Regions from separate parts of the [Pantoea] beijingensis genome, predicted to be linked through region 2. Evidence: predicted binding sites of a transcription regulator. Region 2 holds the regulator's gene; the other holds the start of a gene.
What was found. The regulator LexA, encoded in region 2, represses DNA repair genes until DNA is damaged. The targets are predictions, from matches to a motif close to TNCTGTATGTACATACAGNA.
Positions count from the first base shown of each region.

Region 1: the regulator LexA is predicted to act here: its motif matches at 2,140-2,159, upstream of mutH (DNA mismatch repair endonuclease MutH).

Region 1 covers NZ_CP071409.1:853,253-858,297, reverse strand. The annotation lists gene ptsP (phosphoenolpyruvate--protein phosphotransferase) at 1-1,166, opposite strand, end outside; gene rppH (RNA pyrophosphohydrolase) at 1,179-1,706, opposite strand; gene mutH (DNA mismatch repair endonuclease MutH) at 2,393-3,079, shown strand; gene J1C60_RS03885 (TerC family protein) at 3,148-3,858, shown strand; gene J1C60_RS03880 (YgdI/YgdR family lipoprotein) at 3,977-4,192, shown strand; partial or broken gene J1C60_RS03875 (NADP(H)-dependent aldo-keto reductase) at 4,358-5,045, shown strand, end outside.
Region 2 covers NZ_CP071409.1:3,730,566-3,735,610, reverse strand. The annotation lists gene plsB (glycerol-3-phosphate 1-O-acyltransferase PlsB) at 1-1,446, opposite strand, end outside; gene J1C60_RS16910 (diacylglycerol kinase) at 1,575-1,943, shown strand; gene lexA (transcriptional repressor LexA) at 2,050-2,658, shown strand; gene dinF (MATE family efflux transporter DinF) at 2,775-4,097, shown strand; gene J1C60_RS16895 (CsbD family protein) at 4,340-4,552, shown strand; gene zur (zinc uptake transcriptional repressor Zur) at 4,837-5,045, opposite strand, start outside.

The sequences.
Region 1 (5,045 bases), 1.2 Mb from region 2:
TAGCCATCAACCACCAGCAACCGCTTGTTAAGTAACTCAGGCTGAATATCGGCCCCCATAACCGTGGGGATCCCCATCGCACGAACCAAAATGGCGGCGTGAGAATTGGAAGCTCCGTCGCGAACGACCACACCCGCAAGGCGATCCTGCGGCAGTTCAGCAAGGGTCGTCGCCGTCAGCTCATCAGCGACTAAGACGAAACGCTCAGGCCATGTATTGGGTCCCTGAAGACTATCGTCGAGATGGAACAGTAAGCGTTGTCCGAGTACGCGTAGATCGCCAGCCCGCTCACGCAGGTATGTGTCCTGTAGATTCGCAAACTGTGCGGCGAACTTCTCAATTATTTTTTTTACCGCCCACTCGGCAACGGAACCCGCGTCAATTTCGGCAAACAAATCTTTTTTAAGCCGGGCATCGCTAAGCAAGTGTGAATAGAGGTCAAAGATCGCCGCACTCTCTTTCTGGACGCTGGCAGTGAATCGTTTACTGAAGCGACGGAACTCATTGGCCGCTTCTCCCATCGCGAGTGTCAACCGCTCACGCTCGCGTTGGGTATTCAGCGTGGATGCAGCAAAAACATGATCAAGCGATGGTTGCGTGACATCAACCCAACCCGGCGCGACAGCAACACCCGGCGCTGCGGCTAAAGCACGAATACGCGTCTGACGGAACTGGCCAAAAAGCTGATGCAGTTGTGACTGAGAAAGAATGGTCGCCATCTGTGTCGCAAGGGTTACCAGGAAAGATTCTTCACTTTCATCGAATTGGCGATGCTCTCGCTGCTGAACGACCAGCACCCCCAGCAACTGACGCCGCGTAATAATGGGCACGCCGAGGAAAGAACGGAATCGCTCCTCTTTTACCGAAGGGATATATTTAAAGCTAGGGTGTTTTTGCGCATCGGCAAGGTTGATAGGCTCTGCCAGACGACCGACCAGCCCCACAATCCCTTCATCAAAAGCCAGCGCAACCGTGCGATCGCGCGGCTTTTTCAGCCCGCGCGTTGCCATCAGATAGTAGCAGCGGCGATCGTGATCAGCGAGATAGACCGAGCAAACTTCGGTATCCATTGCAAAACATATCTCGTTAACCAGAATCTCAAGCGCTTCGTTCAAGCGTGGCGCACCTGCCACTTTCTCTACAATTTCGCGCAACTGAGTGAGCATAATCTGCGTGGCTTAACCTCTTTTCCGTCGATAAGCAGGCGCATTGCGCTGCACAGAACTCTCCTGCAACGGCATTACCACGCCAGAAAACTCTTTCATCACGCGTCGATAAACATCGCGTTTAAAAGAGACAACCTGGCGTACCGGATACCAAAAACTCACCCATCGCCAGCCGTCAAATTCTGGCGTACTACTGGTTTGCATATTGATATCTGCGTCATTGCACATCAACTGCAGAAGAAACCACTTTTGTTTCTGGCCGATACAAACCGGCTTTGTGTCCCAACGCACCAAACGTTTTGGTAACTTATAGCGTAACCAGTTACGGGTAGAAGCAAGAATACGAACGTCTTTCCGGTGTAGTCCAACCTCTTCGAAAAGTTCGCGGTACATCGCCTGTTCCGCCGTTTCGCCGGGATTAATCCCTCCCTGCGGAAACTGCCAGGAGTGTTGTCCAAAACGCCGAGCCCACAACACTTGTCCCTGCCTGTTACAGATTACGATACCAACATTCGGGCGGTAGCCATCATCATCGATCACCGGACTACCTCAATATAAAATCTGGATGGCCTGATTGTTTCATACTCCTTACAGGCGGTAAACCACTGGTTACGGCTGTACCGCGCGAATAACAATGGGATAACTCACAGATATAAGCAAAGTTATAAACAGAAGGGGGCCTGAAAAGGCGATCTTATTCACGTTTTCTGTGGATAGGTTTGTGCAGAACTCGGTACATAGCAGGGTAAAACTTTCCATTCAGCTGATAACACGGTGAAAAGAAATATAAATTAAATATTTAAAATCATAATGTTAATATAGTTACCCACTAGAAATCGGCTCTTACTTTAGCCGATATATTTCCCACCTCGCGTCCACTGGCGAAAGATCGAGCGCCAGCATTTTTATCCACAACATATCCCAATAAGTTATGCAAAAAAACCGCTAATTACCGAAAAAAGCCGCCCGTCAAGGCTGTAAATGGAAACAGTATTGTTGTAAAAATTGAGTTATCCCATATTTCTGTGGATAACCGGGGGTAAGATCCTGTTCATTGTCGATGACAACATGGGAAAACTCTTTCCATTTTGCGCATATTACTCATGGGAAACGGTTAAAAAAGCATGATTTATCATGCTATTATTAATGTCTTACTCCCAGTACATTTCGTTTGCTTACCATTGATATAATGTTGTGCGTTTTTTAACCCTACGTCAGGAAATGTGATGTCGATTGATTTTCCCGCTATTCCCCCACCCAAAAATGAAAGCGAGCTGCTGGCGCGGGCCCAGAAATTAGCAGGCTTCACTCTCGGCGAGCTGGCGCTAAAAGCACAAATACGAATCCCTGCGGATTTAAAACGCGAAAAGGGATGGGTGGGAATGCTGCTGGAAATGCATCTGGGAGCCAGCGCTGGCAGCAAGCCAGAACAGGATTTCGCCCATATTGGCGTAGAACTTAAAACCATCCCTATTGATGCTCAAGGTCGGCCGTTAGAGACGACCTTCGTTTGCGTTGCCCCCCTGACGGGCAACAGCGGTGTAACCTGGCAAACCAGCCACGTACGTCACAAGCTGGCAAGAGTATTATGGATTCCGGTTGAGGGTGAACGTACTATCCCCCTTGCTGTGCGCCGGGTTGGCGCTCCGCTACTCTGGAGTCCCAATCAGCAAGAGGAAGCACAGCTTCAGCGCGACTGGGAAGAACTGATGGATCTGATCGTTTTGGGACAGGTAGAACGTATTACCGCGCGCCATGGTGAAGTTTTGCAGATCCGCCCCAAGGCCGCGAACAGTAAAGCGCTAACCGAGGCTATTGGCGAGAATGGGCAACCCATCATGACGCTGCCACGCGGCTTTTATCTCAAGAAGACTTTTACCGGTCCATTGCTGGCGCGCCACTTTTTACTATAAATGTCTCACATTGATAAATATGATGAGTATAATCATCGTTTACCTTTCGTTTAGGATGCGATGTTAGAATGTTTGATTGGATTGTAGATCCCAATGCCTGGCTAGCCCTCGGAACGCTTACCATTCTCGAAATTGTTCTGGGTATTGATAACATTATTTTCCTCTCTTTGGTGGTAGCAAAGCTTCCAAAGCACCAACAAAACCGGGCCCGTCGTCTTGGTCTGGCCGGCGCAATGCTAATGCGCTTAGGGTTACTTGCTTCTATTGCCTGGGTTATACGCCTGACGACCCCTCTGTTTTCCATCATGGAGCATGCTTTTTCCGCCCGCGACCTTATTCTCTTGTTTGGCGGTCTGTTCCTGCTGTGGAAATCCAGCATGGAGATCCATGAGACCATTGAAGGTGGCGAGGAGGAGCATAAAACTAACGTTCACTCTTTCTTCGGCGCTATTGTGCAGATCATGCTGCTGGATATTATTTTTAGCCTTGATTCCGTCATTACCGCAGTCGGTCTTTCCGATCATCTGTTTATTATGATGGCAGCCGTGGTTATCGCTGTCAGTGTCATGATGTTCGCCGCAAAAGCCGTCGGTGAGTTTGTTGAACGTCATCCATCTGTAAAAATGCTGGCGCTGGCGTTTCTGATTCTTGTTGGATTTACGCTGTTACTGGAAAGCTTCAATATCCACGTGCCAAAAGGTTATATCTATTTCGCGATGTTCTTTTCTATGGCGGTGGAGAGCCTAAACTTGATCCGTAACAAAAAAAACCCGCTTTAGACAAAGTCAATGGCGAGCGATGCTCGCCATCTTTTTTCAGAATGGTACGATTAACACGGCACGAGGAAATATTTATTACTACACTAGTAAGCCGAACGGGTTTTAAGGGAGAGAGTGAATGAAGTGGACGTTAAGTGCAGCCGCGATAGCAATGGTATTGATGCTCAGCGGATGTAGCAGCGATTATGTGATGGCAACTAAAAATGGCGAGATGATTATGACCGAAGGCAAGCCGGTTATCGATAAGGATACAGGTTTGGTAAAATATGTCGATCAATCCGGCCATGAGTTACAAATCAACGGTGATGAAATCTCTACCATTATTGAGCGATAGTGATTTGAGTCTTGCCTGCTGCGATGGTTAAAGGTGGTAGGCTGGCTCCGTAAACGCAAGTCCTGATAAATCCCCTCTTCCCCCTCTCTCCTTGCACGGTTATAGTCAAAAGAGATCCCATTAGCATTAATTTTCCATTCCATAATGAAAACAGGAAGCCGGCAAATGCGATATCACCGTATACCCCACAGCACTCTGGAAATCAGCACGCTGGGGTTAGGAACCATGACGTTTGGTGAGCAAAATAGCGAAGCCGACGCCCACGCTCAACTGGATTTGGCCATCAGCGCAGGTATCAATTTTATTGATACTGCCGAGATGTATCCGGTGCCCCCCGCCCGGAAACTCAAGGATTAACAGAAAGCTATATTGGCAGTTGGATTAAATCGCGTGGTAACCGCGATAAAATCATTCTGGCCTCGAAAGTTTCAGGGCCAGCACGCGCGAATGACTTCTCAATCCGTTCAAACCAGGCTCTCGATCGTAAAAATATTCGGGAAGCGCTGGATGCAAGCCTGAAGCGCCTTAATACCGATTATCTGGATTTGTATCAGCTACACTGGCCACAGCGGCAGACTAATTCTTTTGGTAAGCTGGGTTACCAGTATAACGACGCAAGCGTGCCGGTTACGCTGCTGGAAACGCTTGAAGCATTGACTGAACAGGTGCGAGCCGGCAAGATTCGCTATATTGGCGTCTCCAATGAAACCTCCTGGGGCGTAATGCGTTATCTGCAACTGGCAGAAAAACACGAGCTCCCGCGAATTGTCACCATTCAAAATCCTTACAGCCTGTTAAATCGCAGCTTTGAAGTCGGTTTAGCAGAAATCAGTAACCATGAAGGCGTTGAACT
Region 2 (5,045 bases):
TTTGTTGAGATAGTTAACCAGTGGGAGTGGTTCACCGAAGTTAACGTAACCCTGGCCCAGATTACGCAACTTACGCAACCCCCGAACCATCTGCATAAAGCTTTCTTTTTCTTTTGTCGCGCCACGCAACTCTTTGGCGTAGGTGCCGACCTCCATGACGTGCTCATAGCCGATGTAAATCGGTACCAGCGTGATCGGCCGGTTGCCGCCGCGCAGCATCGCCTGAATCGTCATCGACAGCGTGCCGGTTTTAGGTGCGAGCAGGCGTCCGGTACGTGAACGTCCGCCTTCCACGAAGTATTCCACCGAATAACCACGGGCAAATAGCTCGCCAAGGTATTCACGAAATACCGTGGAGTAGAGCTTGTTACCTTTAAAAGTACGGCGGATAAAAAAGGCACCTAAACGCCGGAAAATCGGTCCGGCTGGCCAGAAATTCAGATTAATACCGGCAGCGATATGAGGGGGAACCAGCCCCTGATGATAAAGCACATAGGAGAGCAACAGGTAATCCATGTGGCTGCGGTGGCAGGGCACATAGACGATTTCATGTCCATCCTGCGCCAGTTGGCGTACCCGCTCGCCACCATTAACATTAATGCCCTGATACAGTTTGCTCCATGTCCAATCCATAACACGAGCGGTCAGTCGAACTGTTTCATGGGAGAAATCAGCTGCGATCTCTTCCATCAGCTCAATAGCATTTTGTTGCGCCTTTTCGTGGGGTATTTTTTTACTGCGTGCTTCATCCTCTACCGCTTTAGCAATAGCTTTCGATTTTAGCAAGCGCTTAAATAACTCCTCGCGCACCGGCAAACGCGGACCTACGGCCGCCAGACGCTGCCGGGCAAAGTGCATCCGCGCGACGCGTGCCAGCTTTTGCGCGATCGTCTTGTCGGTACCATGTTCCGTTGCCATATAGCGCAAGGAAACCATTGGAGAGAAGCGAACGAAACTGTCTCGCCCAAGCCACAGCACGGCAAAGAATTTTTGCACGCCATTTAATACGCGCAAGTGCGGTGTTTGTTCGCCCTGTACTTCGCGGCCAGGCGCACGGCCAAACATCACTGAAACCGGCACCATCTGTACGTCAAGATCGGGATTGCTTCGATGCAGATCCAGATACTCATGGAAAAGCTTTACCGATTCCAGATTAGGTACAAAGTAGGGGAACACGCGTGGGCCTTCATGAATAAAGACATGACGCGGCAATTCCGTCCCATCTATCTCCAGCGGTTCCAGTGGATCGGGCAGATTATGGATACGGCACTGCGCTCGCAGTGCAAGGAGATCGGCCTTTGAATCATAAGGCAACACATACATAATAGGGTGCGAGGTATCGAGCCCCAGTTCAGCTACCGGATCGGCCGGAATAGCCTTGCTCTTCACCAAAAATGAGAGCGGTAAATTCAGTAACTTATAATAGAAATTACGCCAACCTGACATAGATAACATGAAGCCTCTTGTTAGCAAAGCGCGGCAAGCATACCAGAAAGTGCCACCAAGATCTGTGGCATTGCAATTTGCGCATCATCCCCAAATTGACGTTAAACATCTCAAAGGGTTCAATTAATATGGCAAATAACGTAACGGGTTTGACTCGTATCATCAAAGCAGCGGGTTATTCCTGGCAAGGATTGCGCGCAGCATGGCAGCATGAAGCCGCGTTTCGACAGGAGTCGATAGCGGCGCTAATCGCGATTGTGATTGCTTGCTGGCTCGAGGTTGATGCCGTAACTCGCGTGTTATTAATTGGTTCCGTGCTGCTGGTTGTGATCGTGGAGATTCTGAATAGTGCCATTGAGGCGATTGTTGACCGCGTTGGTAGTGATTTCCATCCTCTCTCCGGCCGGGCAAAGGATATGGGCTCTGCTGCGGTCCTGTTAAGCATTCTGCTTGCCCTCTTCGTCTGGATAATGTTGCTGTGGCCACTTTTACGATAGCCTGCTCAAAATTCCACAAATCGCTGTTTTTTTGACTCATTTAGGTTTTCAAGCCACAAATACCTGTATATACTCACAGCGACTGTATAAACAACCAGGGGGCGGAATGAAAGCACTAACAGCAAGGCAGCAACAGGTTTACGATCTGATTCGTGATCACATTAATCAGACTGGTATGCCGCCTACGCGTGCGGAAATTGCTGCGCAACTGGGTTTCCGTTCCCCTAATGCTGCGGAAGAACACCTGAAGGCGCTGGCACGCAAAGGCGTAATTGAAATTGTTTCCGGTGCTTCACGCGGTATTCGTTTGATGATGGAAGACGAAACGGGTCTGCCACTCATTGGTCGGGTGGCCGCGGGCGAACCGCTTTTGGCGCAGGAGCATATTGAATGCCACTTCCAGGTGGATGCTGGTTTATTTAAACCGCATGCTGATTTTCTGCTGCGTGTTAGCGGTATGTCCATGAAAGATATTGGTATCATGGACGGCGATTTACTTGCGGTGCATAAAACGCAGGACGTGCATAACGGACAGATTGTGGTTGCGCGTATTGATGATGAAGTTACCGTTAAGCGATTGAAAAAACAAGGAAATACGGTTCAGCTTTTGCCAGAGAATAGTGAGTTTCAACCAATTGTTGTCGACTTGCGTCAGCAATCTCTGACCATTGAAGGTTTGGCTGTTGGGGTAATTCGTAACGGTAACTGGTTATAAAAGTAGTGCAGCTTGCACGCTGATGGTATCGGCGTGCGTTTGAGTGGATGTTTTTGTATCCGTTGCATCCGTTCACGCATCCTCCAATAAAAGGGCATTTCGCGTTCTGAATGCTTATGCGACTCTTTTCCGTAGCTGATAAAAATCTGTGGCGTCTTGCACTACCGATGATCCTGTCAAATATCTCTGTGCCATTATTGGGCCTGGTTGATACCGCCGTTATTGGTCATCTTGATAGCCCCGCGTATCTTGGCGGTGTGGCTATTGGTACGACCGCCACCAGCTTTCTGTTTATGCTGCTGTTATTCCTGCGAATGAGCACGACAGGATTAACCGCGCAGGCATTTGGTGTGGGCAATAAACCCGCGCTGGCACGTGCGCTGATGCAACCTTTATTCATCGCACTGGTTGCCGGGGCATTTTTTGTCCTGTGTAAAGAGCCCTTAAGTCATCTGGCGATCCGTATCGTGGGTGGTAACGGTGAAGTGCTCTACCAGGCTCATCAGTTTATGTCGATAAGGTGGCTAAGCGCACCGGCAACGCTGGCGAATCTTGTGATACTGGGTTGGTTGCTGGGGGTGCAGTATGCGCGTGCGCCGGTGGTATTGTTGGTGGTCGGCAATCTGGTCAATATTCTTCTCGATTTGTGGTTTGTAATCGGGCTGAAGTGGGGGGTGGCAGGCGCTGCTGCTGCAACGGCTATCGCCGAGTATGCCGCTTTAGTGGTCGGGTTATTGATGATTTGGCGCGTGCTCAAACTGCGAGGTATTTCACTGTCGCTACTGTGCCGCAGCTGGCGTGGCGATTTTTCTCGCCTGCTGCGCCTGAATCGCGACATCATGTTGCGATCTTTGCTGTTACAACTCTGTTTTGCTTCACTGACTATTTTGGGTGCACGTTTGGGGAGCGATACCGTTGCGGTGAATGCGGTCTTATTGATGTTCCTCACCTTTACCGCCTATGCTCTCGACGGATTTGCCTATGCGGTGGAGGCCTATTCAGGGGAAGCATATGGTGCCCGTGATGGCAGTAAGTTGCTCAAAGTATGGCATGCCTCTTGTCGGCAAGCGGGATTAGTTGCCCTCTTTTTTTCACTGGTCTACGCCCTGATCGGGGAGTGGATCGTTTCGATGCTGACATCATTGCCGTCGTTGCGCGAGCTGGCTGGGCACTATCTGATTTGGCAGGTGGTTTTACCGTTGATTGGTGTCTGGTGCTATCTACTGGATGGCATGTTTATCGGCGCGACGCGTGGTAGTGATATGCGTAATGGCATGGCGGTTGCGGCATTGGGTTATGGCCTGACGCTGCTGACATTGCCGTGGCTTGGGAATCATGGGTTGTGGCTGGCGGTGATGGTGTTTTTGATGCTTCGGGGGATAACACTTTGGTGGATCTGGCACCAGCATTGGAAAAAAGGGAGTTGGTTCCCCAGCTGATAGACGTAATGCTGTTTTCCATCCGTTGATGATGGGTTCGAATATTGCTAATGCATTCAGGATGTTGTGCTTATTTTTAGTTTCTATTTTGGGATTTTTATCTGCCTTTTCGTCTCATTGCAATAATATGAACTACAATTAAAACTGTAATCAGCAAGTAGACAGCGTTTTCCTCCAACGGAAAAGCGTTCTCTGATATGTAACACCAGAAGCTGTTATCACCTAAGGTAGAGGAATTGAACATGAATAGAGACGAAGCCGGCGGTAACTGGAAACAGTTTAAAGGTAAAGTGAAAGAGAAATGGGGCAAGTTGACCGATGATGATATGACCGTTATCGAAGGTAAACGCGATCAACTTGTCGGAAAAATTCAGGAACGATACGGATATGCGAAGGATGAAGCGGAGAAAGAGGTCAACGATTGGGAAACAACCAATAAAGACTATCGCTGGTAGACGCATATGCCTGTTGTATTTGACGCGGCAGCGTTTTTTATCCGTCTCGGCGTCATTGGCTCTATAGAGAACAGCGTAAGCCTCAGGACGTTACGTCGTGGCTGTATATAGCGCTGTTTAAGCCTTTCAGGACGATGCTCCTACCCAGGCACACGGAGGTGCCGTTTAATATTTCTTCTACTTCTCTGGCGAAGAGTCATTTCTCCCTTACTTACGCTTTATTCGCTAAATGTACCCCTACGCTCCCCCCCACAATGTGGGATCGACGCCGATGCCGATAGTGGCTAGCGACCGCGTTTTTTGCTCACTAAACTATGATCGTGCTGACAATTATCTTGCTGAGCGCAAGACTCAACTTCAACGCAGCCGGCACATAGCCCGTGAGCTTCGATAATACTGTGTCTCAGGTTAAAACCGGACTGATGTGACAGTATTTGTAAGATATCTTCAACGCCCTGAGCATGCCTTTCATCAACTGAACCACATCGGTCGC